Regions from separate parts of the Cohnella algarum genome, predicted to be linked through region 2. Evidence: predicted binding sites of a transcription regulator. Region 2 holds the regulator's gene; each other region holds the start of a gene.

Region 1 (5,406 bases), 3.6 Mb from region 2:
GTGCTCAGCCGCCAATGCTGCTTGAGCGTACCGTTATCGTAGAGACCGAGCACGATATTCGTATTGCCGACATCGACGACCAAAATCACGAACTTGCCCCCTCTTTGATCGCGTTAAGGTCAAGGCTGATGTCCAGCGCTTGAAACGAATGCGTCAGGCTCCCGACCGAAATGATGTCCACGCCGGCGGCCGCCAACTCCTTCACCCGTTCCGGCCGAACGCCGCCCGACGCTTCCAGCAGCACGTGCGGATCCAGCTCGCGCACGCGCGCGACCGCTTCGCGCAGCCGGTCGGTCGGCATGTTGTCGAGCATGACGATGTCCGCCCCGGCCTTGGCCGCTTCCTCCGCCTGGGCGAGCGACTCGGCCTCCACCTCGATTTTCATCGTGTGCGGCGCCCTTGACTTGGCGGCCCGCACGGCTTCCGTTATGCCGCCCGCCGCCTTAATGTGGTTATCCTTGATCATGACGGCATCGTAAAGGCCGTAGCGATGGTTGTAGCCCCCGCCGATCCGCACCGCGTATTTCTCCAGCGTGCGGTGGCCGGGCGTCGTTTTCCGGGTGTCGGCGATTTTGACGGAGTATCCGGCCGCCGCATCGGCATAAACTTTCGTCTGGGTAGCGATGCCGGAAAGCCGCTGCAGCAAATTCAACGCAAGGCGCTCCCCTGTCAAAATGCTGTGCGTCGAGCCTTCGACGACCGCCAGCACCGTCCCTTTTTCAAGAAAGGTCCCGTCGGCGATTTTCGCTTCGAACGCCAACGACGGATCGACCGTTTCGAAGACGATCCGGGCGAGCGGCATGCCCGCTGCTACGCCGCTTGCTTTCGCATGGATAATGCCGCTCGAGCGATGGCCTTGCGGCACCGTCGCCATCGTCGTGATGTCGCCGCTGCCGATATCCTCCGCAAGCCAGGCGCGAATTTGCGCGCGGATGGCGTCGACCGCCGGTCCCCCGATCCGAAAATCGCTCTCCCGCTCAAACATGTCCGACAACCTCCTCGCCGATTCCGTTTTCTCGGTGCAGCACCGTGTGCTTTTGCCATGCCTCGTCGTTCCGTTCCGGGAAATCTTCGCGATAATGCGCGCCCCGGCTTTCCTCGCGGGCGAGCGCCGCTTTCGTCGTGAGCAGCGCGCACGTCAGCAGATTGGCGAACTCGAGCTCCTCCGGTTTGGCCAGCGCCGTCTGAAACACGGGAAGCTGGCGGTTCAGCTCGTCCATTCCTTTTTGCAGACCGGACCGATTGCGCCTGAGCCCCACCGAACGGACCATCACTTTTTGCAGCTTCAATCTCCGTTCGACGATCGCGCCCGTCGGGCCGGCTTTCCGGCTTTCGCCGCTTCCGGACCGCACGCCCGCGGCGAGCGGCCGCAACGTGCCGATCCTTTCCACGATCCGGCGGCCGAACACGATCGCTTCCGAAAGCGAATTGCTCGCCAGCCGATTCGCGCCGTGCACGCCGGTCGACGATACCTCGCCGCAGGCGAACAAGCGCGGAATGCTCGTTTCCCCGTTCAGGTCGGTCCGAACCCCGCCCATCATATAGTGGGCGGCCGGCGCGACCGGTATCCAGTCGGTCGTCATATCGAGCCCGTAATTAAGGCAGTATTCGAAAATGGTCGGAAACCGGTGCTTGATCAGCTCCGGCGTTTCATGGGTAATATCGATATAGACATAGGTCGATTTCGTCGCTTCCATTTCGCTGACGATCGCCCTGGCCACGACGTCGCGCGGCGCGAGCTCCAGCTGCGGGTGATATTTTTCCATGAAGCGGTCGCCCCGAATATTCCGAAGCACGGCGCCTTCGCCCCGCACCGCCTCGGAAATCAGGAAGCGCGGCGCTCCCGGGTAGCATAACGAAGTCGGATGAAATTGGATGAATTCCATGTCGCGAATGACGGCCCCGGCCCGGTAGGCCATGGCGATGCCGTCGCCGGTCGCCACCTCCGGGTTCGTCGTGTAGCGATACAGCTGCCCCGTGCCTCCGGTGCACAGCACCGTCGCGAGCCCGAGCACGACGACGCGCGCGCCGTTCGGCTTCTGGACGAGCGCCCCCGGCACTCCCCGTCCTCGGTGAGCAGATCGAGCGCAAAATGATTTTCCCATACTTCGATCCGGGAATCGGCCCCGACTTTTTCCGCCAGCGCCCGCACGATTTCGAAACCGGTTGCATCCCCGTTGGCGTGCAAAATGCGCCGCTGGCTGTGAGCGCCTTCCTTGGTCAATGCCAGCAGGCCGTTCTCCTCGTCGAAATGCGTTCCGTAGCGAATGAGGTCCTCCACCCCGCGGGGCCCTTCATGGACAAGCACGTCGACCGCTTCCGGATCGCAAAGGCCGACCCCGGCGATCAGCGTATCCTGCCGATGAAATTCGGGCGAATCGTCCTCGGAAATGACGGCGGCGATGCCGCCTTGGGCATACCTCGTGTTGCTGTCAAACAGCGATTTTTTCGTGATCATCAGCACCCGCTTGCCGCTGCGGCTCGCCTGAAGGGCGGCGAACAGGCCCGCAATGCCGGCGCCGATCACGATAACGTCGGTTTTATGCTCGGGCAGCTCGCGCGGATCGAAATCGACTATATAACGTGGAATCATGATCGGAGATCTCCTCATGAAGAAAGTAGCGCATGCTACTTCACTTGCAGCATGCGCATGAGCGACGTTCTGGCTTTTTCGGCTACATCTTCAGGCACGTAAATTTGCGGTTGCATCGTCTCCAGACAGCGGACGACTTTTTTGAGGTTGTTGACCTTCATGTTCGGACAGACGAGGAATTTCGAAGCGAAATGGAACGTTTTGTCCGGACTGTCCAGCCGCAGCTGGTACCCTGTGCCGTCCTCCGTGCCGACGATGAACTCCTTGCAGTCCGATTCCCGGCAATACTTGAGGATGCCGGTCGTGCTTCCGACGTAGTCGGCCATCTCGACGACTTCCGGGCGGCACTCGGGGTGAACGACGAACTGCGCGTTCGGGTACTTCGCCTTCATCTCCACGACGTCCTTGATCGTGAGCATGTCGTGCGTGTTGCAGTAACCTTCCCAGATAATCATGTTTTTGCCGGTTTGCTGCTGCACCCAGTGGCCGAGGTTTTTGTCCGGACACCAGATGATTTCTTCGGCGTCGATCGAGTTGACGACCTTGACCGCGTTCGAGGACGTACAGCAAATGTCCGTTTCGGCCTTGACGTCGGCGGACGAATTGATGTACGTGACGACTTTTGCGTTCGGATGCTTCGCTTTCAGCTCCCGCAGGCCGATCGGGTTGACCATGTCGGCCATCGGGCAGCCGGCGCGTTCGTCGGGCACGAGCACCGTTTTGTTCGGGGCGAGAATTTTGGCGCTCTCCCCCATAAAATGCACGCCGCAAAACACGATGACGTCGGCATCCGTCTCCGCCGCCTTCTGGGCGAGCAGGAACGAATCCCCGCGAAAATCCGCGACTTCCTGTATTTCATCCCGCTGATAATAGTGCGCGAGAATAATGGCGTTGCGCTCTTTTTTCAGTTGCAGCAGCCGTTCGCGCAGCTCGCGGTTTTGCTCCGCTTTGTGTTCCAGGGCCAAGGCTTCCATGGCGGATTCTCCTCGCTTGAATTTGTGAATATAAGCACAAAGTTGTTGTCGATCTTTCATTAGTTTGAACAATTCGCGACATTTTCATGGGTCGCCTCACAAACTGTTCAACAATTAATTTACACTCGGGAAATAGGGCTGTCAATGAAAGTTCGGAAAAAGACGGCGGCCGATTTCAAATCCGCGATCTGCACGGGTATGATAGGATGATTCTATAAAAGGAGGCTTCGTTCATTTGGCTACAATCGATGACTTTTTGACGTTGGATATGCGCATCGGCACCGTCGTCGCGGCGGAAGCTTTCCCCGAAGCCCGGGTCCCGGCGATCAAGCTGCGAATCGACTTCGGGGCGGACATCGGCGTCAAGCGCTCCAGCGCCCAAATTACGGCGCGCTATACGCCGGAAGCGATGATCGGCAAGCAGGTCGTCGCCGTCGTCAACTTTCCTCCGCGCCGGATTGCCGGCTTCGAATCGGAAGTGCTCGTGCTTGGCGGCGTGCCGGAAAAGGGGGACGTCATTTTGCTCCGGCCCGACCAGCCCGTTCCGAACGGGACGCCGATTGCCTGATCGACCGGCATCAAAAAACCTCCGACCCGCGCATTGCGGGGGCCGGAGGTTTTATAATCTGGATGCGATTTCCCGTTATTTCGGTTCTTCGGAACCGTCGTCGTCGCGGGGTTGATCCGGCGCGGGAGGCGTCGCTTCGCCCTCGCGCGTCTGGATGCGGACGCGGACGTTCGCTCCGAGCGCGTCGACGGTCGGCTCGCCCTTGGAATCGTCGGGAGTGCTCCCGCCGCTGTTCGCGCCGCTCAGATCGCCCTTCTCGATCAAGCTCTTGATTTGTTCGAGCTCAAGGGTCTCTTCCTCAAGCAGCGTCTTCGCGAGCAAATGGACTTCCTCGCTTTTCTCCGTGAGAAGCTTCTTCGCCCGGTCGTAACAGCTTTGAATGATCGTTTGCATTTCCTGATCGATCTCGTACGCGATCTTGTCCGAATAGTTCGGCTCGTGTCCGAGATCGCGGCCGAGGAACACTTGGCCCTGGCTTTGGCCGAATTGCATCGGCCCGAGCTTTTCGCTCATGCCGTATTCCATGATCATGCTGCGAACGATGCTGGTCGCCTGCTTGAAGTCGCTGTAGGCGCCGGTGCCGATCTCGCCGATGAAAATTTCTTCGGCGACGCGTCCGGCAAGCAATCCGGTCACTTTATCCAGCAATTCCTGCTTCGTGACGAGCATCCGGTCTTCCTTCGGCAGCATGATGACGTAGCCGCCCGCGCGTCCGCGAGGGATGATCGTCACCTTGTGAACCATATCGGCGTGCTCGAGGAAGTAACCGACGACCGTATGGCCGGATTCGTGGTAGGCCACGATCCGTTTCTCGCGCTCGCTGATGACGCGGCTCTTCTTCTCGGTGCCGACGATGACGCGGTCGATCGCTTCGTCCACGTCGATCATATTGATGTCTTTTTTGTTTTTGCGCGCGGCCAGAAGCGCCGCTTCGTTCAGCAGGTTCTCCAGGTCGGCGCCGGTGAAGCCGGTCGTCCGCTTGGCGATCGTGTCCAGCCGCACGTCCTTGTTCAAAGGCTTGTTGCGGGCATGAACCTTGAGTACGGCCTCGCGGCCTTTGACGTCGGGACGGTCGACCGTGATTTGGCGGTCGAAACGGCCGGGACGCAGCAAGGCCGGGTCCAAAATATCCGGACGGTTCGTCGCCGCGATAATGATGATGCCTTCGTTGGCGCCGAAACCGTCCATCTCGACGAGCAATTGGTTAAGCGTCTGTTCGCGCTCGTCGTGTCCGCCTCCGAGGCCCGCGCCCCGCTGACGGCCGACGGCGT
Region 2 (5,406 bases):
GATACGGCGATGAAATCCGCTTTAAGTCCCGGCTTCAGCATGCCCGTTACCCCTTCGAGCCCGATCGCCTTCGCGCCGTACGACGTGCCAAGGCGAAGCGCCTCCGCGGCGGGAACGACCGTCGGCACCTTCGAGACGCCTTTGTGAAGAAGCGCGGCCATCCGGATCTCTTCGAAAAGGTCGAGATTGTTGTTGCTTGCGGCCCCGTCGGTGCCGAGCGATACCGTCACCCCGGCCCGCAGCAGCTCCGGAACGCGGGCGACGCCGCTGGCCAGCTTCAAATTGCTTACCGGGTTGTGCGACACCGCCACGTTGCGATTAGCGAGCAGCGCGATTTCCTCGTCGGTCAGATGCACGGCGTGGGCGACGAGAGCAGGCCGCGAAAACAGGCCGAGACGGTCCAGATGCTCGACCGGACGAACGCCGTAGTCGCGGACGTTTTGCTCGACTTCCGCTTCGGTCTCGGACATGTGCGTATGTAGCGGAAGTCCGAGTTCGTGAGCGGCGGCGACGATCTTTTCAATGTAATCCGGCGGGCAGGTATATGGCGCATGCGGAGACATCATCACCTGAATCCGGCCGTCCGCTTCTCCGTGCCAATCTTTGGCGAACCCGACGGCGTTGTCCAGCTTGGCCTGCTGAACGTCGGGAGGGCACAGTCCGATCACGCCCCGCGTAAGACTAGCCCGCAGCCCGGAATCCCTGACGACTTCCGCCACCCGGTCCATGTGGTCGTACATGTCCACGAACGTCGTCGTGCCGCTCAAAATCATTTCCGCCGCGGCCAGCGAAGTGCCCCAGTAAACGTCGTCGCCCGTGAATTTCGCTTCCATCGGCCACATATGATTTTGCAGCCAGTCCTGCAAATTCAGGTCGTCCGCGAGCCCTCGAAGCAGCGTCATCGCCGCGTGGCCGTGCGTGTTGATGAGACCGGGCATAAAAAGATGGCCGCGTCCGTCGATCGTCTCTTCCGCCGTCCGTTTTTCCTCCTCCGGCGCGGCTCCGTCGCCGATCGCCGCGATCGCGGTTCCTTCGACCGCCATCCAGCCGTTCACGACCGGCCGCTGCGGATCCATCGTAATCAAAATGGCGTTCTCGATCAGCCAACGTTTCATGGTTCACGATTCCCCTCATCGGTTTGATTTTCTTCGTCGCGGTTCATGTAATATGCCAGGCTGAACAGATCCGCGGTAAAATCGGACTGATGCAGCCGCGTGTCGGGCGGCGTGCGAATGACGGTCGGGGCGAAATTGAGGATGCCCCGGATGCCGGCGGCGACGAACTGGTCGGCGACGTTTTGCGCCTCGGACGCCGGCACCGTAATGATGCCGATCGTAATATTTTTCTCCTTGACGGTTTCGTTTAATTTTTCCATCGGGAGAATCGTCAAATTGTTGATCGTCTTTCCGATTTGCGAAGGCTCGCGGTCGAAAACGGCGGTGATTTTCATGTTTTCTTTCAAATACATATTGTAATTGCAAAGCGCCCGTCCGAGATTGCCCGTTCCGACAAGGGCGACGAAAAGCGGCCGGTCGAGCTTCAAAATGTGGCGGATTTTTTCGATCAAATATGGAACGTTATACCCGACTCCCTTGCGGCCGAAGTCGCCGAAATAAGCGAGGTCTTTGCGAATTTGGGCCGGATTGAGGTCCAGCTTTTCGCCCAAATCCTGCGACGACACCGTCTGAACGTCGCTTCTGTGCAGTTCGTCCAAATAGCGCAAGTAGATCGGCAAGCGCCGGACGACGACTTCGGAAATTTTATCCTGCTTCATCCGATTCCCCCCTGTCTGCTTATGATAGAATGACCGCTATTCGTGCGCCTGCCCGAGCCAATCGCGGATTCGCCCGACAAGCCCGGAGGCCGGCAAATGCTCCATTTTCGGCCCGGGCAGCGAATATAAAAAGTGCTTGCCGTAATTCGTTTCCAGCACGCGCGTATCGTACAGGATGACAATGCCTTTGTCGCTGGTCGTCCGGACGAGACGGCCGAACCCTTGCTTGAACCGGATGACCGCCTGGGGCAGCGACAGCTTCATGAACGGATTTTTCCGTTCGGCCGCCAGGCGCTCCGATTTGGCCTCGGCTACCGGATGGTTCGGCGGCTGGAAGGGGAGCCTTACGATCGCGAGGCACGTCAGCGCGTCTCCCGGGATGTCGACGCCCTCCCAGAAGCTGCTCGTGCCCAGCAGCACGGACGAGGGCTGCTCCCGGAACTGCCGGGTCAGGCCGCTGCGGCTGCTGCCGTCGATCCCTTGCCCGAGCACTTCGATGCCGGCGGGAGCCAGCAGATCCTTCAGCGGGCCGTGCACCGCTTTAAGCATCCGGTACGAAGTGAAAAGAACGAGCATGCGGCCGCCCGTCGCGCGGGCGACGTCCGCCAGCGAACCGATCAGCGCCTCGGTGAACCGATCCTCCCCGTCGCGCCCCCGGATGTTCGGAAAATCGCGGGGAATGAGCACGAGCGATTGCTCCCGGTAGTTGAACGGGGACGGAAGCTGGGCCGTCATCAGCTTTCCGGCTTTGTCCGCTTGCGTCAAGCCGAGCTGCTCGGTGACGTAATGAAACGATTTGTCGACGGTCAGCGTGGCGGAAGTCATCACGACGCTCGATTTGCGGTCGAAAATGTATTCCTTCAACTTTCCGCTGACGTCGGCCGGAACGCCGTACATCGAGACGGACCGGCTGCGGTATTGCGTTTGCCCTTCAAGCCAGTATACGAAATCCGGATCCGCAAGCGTGACGAACGATTGCAGCTCCGCCTTCACGGCCGCCAAATCCTTGACCGCGCCGTTCAGGTCGGTGAGCAGGCTTTGGAGCGGAAGCTCGTCCGCCCGTTCCCGAATGTCCGGGAGCATTTTTTCGAGCGGTTTGATCAAATCCGACAGCAGCTGAATGACATTGCGGCCGTCGGTCTGGGCCGCCTCCCACTCGTCGGGGAGCTGATCCGGCTTGATCCGGTACGACAAGCTTCCCGTCTCGTCGGAGGCCGAAAGCTTCGCCAGCATGGCAAACAGGCGATCCGTCCAGCGCTCCCAGCTTTCGCGAATGTCCTGAATTTTCGGAACGGCCTCTTCCAGTTTTTCCGTCCAGGCTTGGGCGTCTTTGTCCGGATCGGAAGCGAGCTGCCCGATCAGCTGCGGGAGCAATCCCGTCCGGGCGTCCTTCATGAGCCGGTATAACGGATTTTGCAGCGAGCCGTAAGCCGTTTTCTGGCCGAGATGGTGGCTCGCCACTTCCTCCAGATGATGGGCCTCGTCCACGATCAGCTGGCTGTACGCGGGGAGAAGCCGGTTTTCCGCGCGCAGGTCGGTAAACAGCATCGCGTGATTCGTAATGATCAAATCCGCTTTGCCGGCCTCGTTGCGCGACCGGTGGTAAAAGCATTTGCGAAACCACGGGCAGCTTCGATTCAGGCAGGAATCCGCGTCGCTCGCGACTGCGGTCCACTCGTCTTTCGCGCGGCCGTTCAAATTCAGCTCCTCCGCCTCGCCGCGTTCGGTATCCGCCAGCCAGACCGTCATCTGAGCGCGGACGACCGCTTCTTCCTTGCTCATGGCGTATTCGGGAATTTGCAGCTGCTGTTCGAATTTGCGCAGGCATAAATAATTGCTTCGGCCCTTGAAGACGGCCGCCTTGAACGGCACCGGAAGCACCTGCTGCAAAAGCGGCAAATCCCGTTGGCGCAGCTGCTCCTGCAATTGGATCGTATGGGTGCTGACCATGATTTTTTTTGATTCTTTCAATCCATAATAGAGAGCAGGAATCAAATATCCGAGCGATTTTCCGGTGCCGGTTCCCGCCTCGACGAGCAGGTGGGCGTCTTTTTCCAAGGCGTCCAGCACTTGCCCGAACATGATTTCCTGGCCGGTTCTGGGCTCGTAAGTCGGCAGCAGTTCGCGAAGCTTGCCCTGAATCGCTTCCAAAAATCCGGCAAAGCCCGCTTCCTCGGCAAGGCCGGTCGCCCGCTCCGCATTTTCGGACTCCGGTTCGGCTTTTCCCGTTTCGTCGTCGAGCCAATCCTTTACGCGAAGCGCGAATTGCCGGTAATATTCGTACTCTTGTTCGTCCGGGGCGAAAACGGCCTCCCTCGCGGCGGCGATTTCGGCCAGCAGCCAGCCGGTATCGCTTTGCTCGCGATCGAACAGCGCGGCCACCCTTTGCAGCGTCAGAAGCGGAATCGACTTCAACCGTTCCAGGCAGCGCACGAACAAGTCCGCCGTAGCCGAAGCGTCGCTGTCCGCTTGATGGGGGCGATCGTGATTCAATTCCAGTTGAAGCGTCAACGCGGAAAGCCGGTACGAAGGCATCGTGGGGAAAGCGATTTTGGCCAGGTCGAGCGTGTCGAGCATTCTTCCGGAAAAAGGCAAATAGCCGCATCGATCGAGAGCGGCTTGCAAAAAAGCGGCGTCGAAGCCGACGTTGTGCGCGACCAATACCGCATCCTCGAGCAGCGGCACGATTTGCGGCAGCGCCTCGTCGATTCCCGGAGCGTCGGCAACGAGCGCGTCGTCGATCCCGGTCAGCCGGCTGATCCATTCCGGAATCGGCTTTTCCGGCTTTACGAGGGAGGAAAAGGTCCGCAGGACCTTCCCCGCCTCGTCGATCACCACGATGCCGGCCTGGATGATTTCGTCTTTATCGGATGAAGTTCCCGTCGTTTCAAAATCGAGAACGGCAAAGTTCATGCCTGACTTCCTTTCGGTGGCTTTAAGCCGATTCGCAAAACAACTCGCCCGGTTTTCAAGCCTGAACGAGGGCGTGCAATTCCCCGCAGCCGAATTGAAGCTCCAGTTGACCCGAATGGCTTTGGCACGATTCCAGATTGCGGCGCGGCTCTTCGAACGAAGGGTCCGACTCCACCGCTTTGGCAAAATAAAGCTGCGCCTGCTGCAAATTCGCATGGACGGCCTGAACGCAGCCGAGCGCATTATAGGCGACGGCCCTCAGCTTCGCATTGTCGGCAATGGCCGCCACGAGCTGAAAATGGCGCTGCGCTTCGTTGAACTGCTGCAAGTACATGCGGCACATCGCCAGCAGCACCCGCGCGCCGATCAGCTCGGGACGCAGGATCAGCGTTTCCTCGAAGCAGCTTGCGCCTTTGTCGTACATCTGCAGCTTGAAATAACCTTGCCCCATGACGAAGGGCTCGCAAATGTCCGCGTGGGCGGCCGAAGCCGCGGCCTGTTCCTTCAGTTCCCGGTAAACCGCCATTTTGTCCTCGAATTGCAGCCATGATTCAATCATATCATCACTGAGCGACTTTAACACGTCCCATTGCTGATCCAGGCTTTTCTTTTCGGCGACGGAAGCTTGCGGATAACGGCGAATAAGTTCGTCAAGCGTTTCGTTCAAGGCTTCAAACCATTGTCGAATCATTTTCGTCCCCTCCTGCCGCAATCGGGTT
Region 3 (5,406 bases), 4.0 Mb from region 2:
CGGGACAGCAAAAACCGGTTCGATAACCGAGCGGAAACATTGCGAAAATCTTGCGAAAACAATAGGAAAATAAAATAAAAAAACAATGAAAAAGATGAAAAAGAAGCTTTGACACGCGGACCCTTGTTTGGTAGAATCCACCTATCGGACAACTGTCCGCTTTCTTGTTGTCCCTATCGGACAATTGTCCGCAACAGAAGAGTTCAGGCTCGCCCCTGCCGCCGGGGCGACGCTCAGCTCGAAGGAGGAGTATGGCTTGAGTGCCGTAGGCAGTACACAGACAAATGCTCAAAGCATCGACTTGAGCAACATCAGGAGAGGACCAATCGTAGCTGCGCTTATTATCGGTGCGTTCGTTTCGATCATGAACGAAACGCTGCTGAATATCGCCTTCCCCGATTTGGTCAACGAGTTCGGAGTCGCCTTGACGACGGTGCAGTGGCTGTCCACCGCGTACATGCTCGTTATCGGGGTGCTCGTTCCCGTCACCGCGCTTTTGCAGCAATGGTTTACGACAAGGCAAATGTTTTTGACCGCCATGACGCTGTTTCTGGTCGGGACGATCGTTTGCGGCGCGGCGCCGGTATTTGAAGTGCTGCTTGCCGGACGGATCGTTCAGGCGGTCGGAACGGGACTCATGCTTCCGGTCATGATGAATACGATCCTGATTATTTACCCGCCGGAGCAACGGGGCGGCGCGATGGGGATGATCGGTCTCGTCATCATGTTCGGCCCCGCGATCGGCCCGACGCTGTCCGGCTTGATCATCGATCAGTTGAATTGGCGCTGGCTGTTTTTCTGCGTGATCCCGTTGGCCGCGTTCTCGGTCATTTTTGCGGCTCTTTATTTGAAAAACGTCTCCACCATTACGAGGCCCAAAGTCGATTTGCTCTCGATTTTGCTGTCGACGGTCGGCTTCGGCGGCGTCGTTTACGGCTTCAGCAAGGCGGGCGAAGAATCGTGGTCCGAACCGGTCGTCGGCTGGTGCATCGGCATCGGGTTGCTCGGACTTCTGCTGTTCGTTTGGCGCCAGTTGAAAATGAAAGAACCGATGCTGGATTTGCGCGCGTTCAAGTATCCGATGTTCTCGATCGCGACGATCCTGCTCATCGTCGTCATTATGACGCTGTTTTCGACGATGGCGCTGCTTCCGTTTTTCCTGCAGGGAGCTCTGCTGTACACGGTGTTCAAATCCGGCCTGATCATGCTGCCGGGCGGCGTGGTCAACGGGATTATGTCTCCGATCGCCGGCAAGCTGTTCGACAAGTTCGGTCCGAGATGGCTCGTCATTCCCGGCCTGGTGCTGGTCAGCGCGGCAACCTGGACGTTCAGCGGCATTACCGCTTCGGCCGGCGCGGGCTATGTCATTTTCCTCCATATCGTCATGCTGATCGGGATCTCGCTCGTCATGATGCCTACGCAAACGACGGGATTGAACCAACTTCCGCCCGAGCTCTATCCGCACGGAACCGCGATCCTGAATACGCTCCAGCAGGTGTTCGGGGCGATCGGCATGGCGTTGTTTATGAGCGTTCTGTCCTCCGGGCAGAAGGATTATCTGGCCGAATCGAGCAATCCCCAAGCGCCCGAAGAAGCGGTTCAAAGCTTGGTGGCGGGGCTGCAGGACGCCTTTACGCTCGGCGGCATCTTCGCGATCGCGGCGCTCGTCATCTCTTTCTTCTTGAAGCGGGTGCGGACTGCTCAGGAGCAGGCGAAATCGTTCCATTAATCCGCGAAAGGGAGTGAGAGGAATGTCGCGCAGAGAAAGTACGGAGATGTTGAATGCTGAAATTCTGCGGACGGCCCAATCCCTGTTCAACGATTTTGGCGTCGAGGCCGTCAGCATGCACCAGATCGCCAAAACCGTCGGAATCGGCCAAGGCACGCTTTACCGCCGCTATTCCAACAAAGGCGATCTGTGCAGGTCCCTGATGAAGGACAAGTTCGACCGCTTCATGGAGGAAATCGAAACGTATCTGGAGCGCAGCAAGGAACGTCCCGTCGAGGAGAGGCTCGGGAAAATCATCACGGATTTGATCGTTTTTACGAACCGCGACATGGAATGGGTACGGACGATGCTTTCTTGCGCCAGGCTTGAAGATACGAGAGATCAATTGTTCGAAGCGCCCCCGTTCAAGTTCATCCGGGGGACGATCCGGAAGCTGCTCGCAGAAGCTCAGGACGAGGGGAAGCTCATTCCCCTCGATCCCGAGTTTACGTCCTGCGTGCTGGCCGCTTCGTCCTTGACGCCGGAAATGATGTTTTATTTGCACGAATCGGGCTACAGCTCGGAAGAGATCGCGGAACGATTGTCGCAAACGTTTTTGGCCCCCTTATTTATTCGATGAAATTCGCTCCGTCAAAAACGACGTTCTCCGCCCTTCGGACGACGAGTCGTTTTTACTTGGTGAACAAAATCACATTCTTTTCGTTTTTTTGTAAAAAATCCATTCAAGTTTGTGGCGAAAAGGTGTAGAATAGACACGAAGGTTCGACGTCTGCCCGTGTTTATGCGAAAGACAGGAGGGTGCCGGAACCGAATCGTTTGCAAACTTGACGCAAGAGCGCCGCGTTTTTTCGGTTCTTCATGTGAAATTTGTTACAATGTTCGGTTTCCAGCCCTCGATTTTTGCATTGGCCGACAGGCACGAAGATAGCAACCATACTGACATCCTTGCAAAGGAGGACGCTCCCGTATGTCCGAAACAGCTGTTTCCCAAGAAACGCTTGCCGAGCAAGCCGAAGCGCAACGCCAACCGGTCGATGTATTGGATCAACTGATGAAGCCCGAGGTCCAGGAGTCGTTGACCACCTTGGTGGAAAATCTGCCGAAGCTGGCCGAATTGGTCACGCTCATGACCAAAGCTTACGATTTCGCTCAAGCCGTCGCGACGGACAAAGTGCTGATCAACGATTTCGCGCAAGGAATCGGAGAAATGGCCAAGCCTGTCGTCGACAAGGCGAAAGGCATCGCATCCGCCGCGATCGAAGCGAACGACCGCGCGCAGCAAGATTCCGCAACGATCGGATTGTTCGGATTGCTCAAGCTGCTGAAAGATCCGCAAGTGCAAAAATCGTTCCGCTTCGCGCAAGCTTTCCTCAGCGTGCTCGCCGAACGTCAGCAACAGCAACCGCGCCCGTAAGACAGACCCGAAACGCATAAGAACGGAGGATGGATATGTCGAAACAAATTCTGATTCTGGGCGGAGGGTACGGCGGTTTGCTAGCAGCCCTGACGGCGCGCCAACACCTGAGCGTTGCGGAAGCCCAAATCACGCTTGTGAACCGTTTCTCGACGCACCAAATCATTACCGAGCTTCACCGTCTTGCCGGCGGCACGATCGGAGAGAAAGCCGTCTCCCTGCCGCTTGAAAAACTGCTGAAAAACAAAGGCGTCAACATCGTCGTCGACACGATTTCGGAAATCAAGCCCGACGACAAGAAAGTGACGGGAGCCAGCGGCGCTACGTACAAGTACGACGCGCTCGTCGTGGCGCTCGGCAGCGAAACGGCCTACTTCGGCATCCCGGGTCTTCAAGAGCACAGCTTCGTGCTCAAGTCGGTCAACGACGCGAACCGCATTCGCGCGCACGTCGAAGCCGAACTGGACGCCTACAAGAAAACGGGCGACAAAGCGCACGCGACGTTCGTGGTCGGCGGCGGCGGCCTGACCGGCGTCGAGCTGATCGGCGAGTTCGCCGACAAGCTGCCGGAGCAATGCCGCGCCAAAGGCATCGACTTCAACGACATCAAGCTGTACGTCGTCGAAGCCGCTCCTTCGATCCTGCCGGTATTCCCGCCCGAACTGGTGGCCCGCGCCGTGGAAAGCCTGTCCAAGCGCGGCGTGCAATTCTTGACCGGCGTCGCGATCACGGAAAGAACGCCTTCTTCCGTTTCGCTCAAGGACGGCAGCACGATCGAAACGAATACGCTCGTCTGGACGGGCGGCGTGCAAGGCAATCCGGTCGTCGCCAATTCCGGCCTCGAAGTCAACCGCGGCCGCGCGACCGTCACGGAAACGCTGCAATCGACCTCGCATCCGGACGTGTTCCTGGCGGGCGACTGCGCCGTCGTGTTCCCTGCCGGCAGCGAACGACCGTATCCGCCGACCGCGCAATTGGCATGGCAAATGGGCGAAACGGTCGGCTATAACCTGTCCGCGTACTTCAAAGAAGGCAAAATGGACAGCTTTACGCCGGTATTTTCCGGTACGCTCGGCAGCCTCGGCCGCAAGGACGGCATCGGCACGATCGGCGCGAGTCAAACGCGCCTTAAAGGCCTGCCGGCGACGTTGATGAAGGAAGCGTCCAACATCCGGTACCTGTCGCACATCAACGGCCTGTTCACGCTGGCGTATTAATCGCATACAGCTAACGGAAGAGGGCGCCGAAGGGCGCCCTCTTTCGCTATCGGCGGCGGGACAAAATAACAAAAAACCCTTGGGGGAACCAAGGGCTTCAAAGACGGCTATTTTTTTAAGCCAAGGGGCTGGCCCGTGATTTTGCATAAGGGCGAAACGCTGTTCCGGCAAGGCGAGTCGGGTCCGCTTTACCGTCTTCGGAAAGGCATGCTCAAAAACGTCCGCCTGCACGAGGACGGGACGCCGACGCTCGTCAATCTGATCGTGCCGGGAGAGACGATCCCGCACCATTCGCTGATCAGGGCCTATGTTGGACTTTGTCCAATCAAGGGGGCGGAAAACGGGGAAATCGCGATCTGGAGTGGATTTTATCCAATGAGTCACTTGGGATTTGGGCGAATGCGCCAAAAAGGTCTCGCCAGGTTGGACAAAATCCAGCGAAACCGGAAAAAACGCGAATAAGCCCGTTTTGATTGGAAAAAATCCAACCAAGCTTTCCCCGGCCTTGCGCCATCCCGCCTAATTCCGCGCCATGCTATGTCCCCCCCGCGAAACCCGCCAGAAGGGCAATGCGCGTCACCCGGTCGTCTTTCCCGGCAAAGGGCGCAAGGGCCGGCCGGAGCGAATGTGGGCGACCCCTTCCTGGCACAGGCCTAACGGTTGCCAGGGGCAGTCGTGACAGAACCGATCGATATCCCGGGGCCGGACATGCTCCGTCACCCGGCCGACAATCTCGGTCCAGCTCGCATTCAATCCCGGTCTCAATCCGAGCTTGAGCAAAATGTCCCGATCTTTCCGGTATACGCTTTCGTTATGGCAGTGATTCGGCTGATCGGCCGGAAAAGCCCGGCAGATGTCGTCGGGACCTTCGATGATGGCGATCGGGGTATCGGGATCCGCGCGAAGCGTTTCGTAGACCGAGGTCATGTTGACGCAGAACTCTTCGGAATATCCCTTGCCCCTGAAACCTAGCAGACAGAGAAGATGATGGCCGCGCAGTCTTATCGTCATTTTATCGTTTCCGCTCCTTGACGCGAGCGTCCCTT

Evidence for each region. Region 2 encodes Rex, which represses fermentation and respiration genes when NADH is low (regulators of the CRP and FNR family bind a similar motif). Its sites were predicted from a motif close to TTGTGAAATATTTCACAA; they were not measured.
Region 1: nadA (quinolinate synthase NadA) is a predicted target of Rex. The motif match lies at 3,590-3,607, and genes of this name have one in related genera.
Region 3: JW799_RS06005 (DUF1641 domain-containing protein) is a predicted target of Rex. The motif match lies at 2,588-2,605, and genes of this name have one in related genera.

What each region holds. Positions count from the first base shown of each region.
Region 1 covers NZ_JAFHKM010000002.1:1,789,714-1,795,119, reverse strand. The annotation lists gene JW799_RS08105 (type III pantothenate kinase) at 1-89, opposite strand, end outside; gene nadC (carboxylating nicotinate-nucleotide diphosphorylase) at 86-985, opposite strand; partial or broken gene nadB (L-aspartate oxidase) at 978-2,593, opposite strand; gene nadA (quinolinate synthase NadA) at 2,629-3,567, opposite strand; gene csaA (chaperone CsaA) at 3,803-4,135, shown strand; gene ftsH (ATP-dependent zinc metalloprotease FtsH) at 4,211-5,406, opposite strand, start outside.
Region 2 covers NZ_JAFHKM010000002.1:5,384,458-5,389,863, forward strand. The annotation lists gene JW799_RS24275 (amidohydrolase) at 1-1,115, opposite strand, end outside; gene JW799_RS24280 (redox-sensing transcriptional repressor Rex) at 1,112-1,774, opposite strand; gene dinG (ATP-dependent DNA helicase DinG) at 1,811-4,687, opposite strand; gene JW799_RS24290 (tetratricopeptide repeat protein) at 4,743-5,378, opposite strand.
Region 3 covers NZ_JAFHKM010000002.1:1,336,552-1,341,957, reverse strand. The annotation lists gene JW799_RS06020 (sn-glycerol-1-phosphate dehydrogenase) at 1-26, shown strand, start outside; gene JW799_RS06015 (MDR family MFS transporter) at 296-1,729, shown strand; gene JW799_RS06010 (TetR/AcrR family transcriptional regulator) at 1,752-2,348, shown strand; gene JW799_RS06005 (DUF1641 domain-containing protein) at 2,697-3,143, shown strand; gene JW799_RS06000 (NAD(P)/FAD-dependent oxidoreductase) at 3,179-4,360, shown strand; partial or broken gene JW799_RS28355 (cyclic nucleotide-binding domain-containing protein) at 4,496-4,660, shown strand; gene JW799_RS05990 (DUF1284 domain-containing protein) at 4,937-5,371, opposite strand.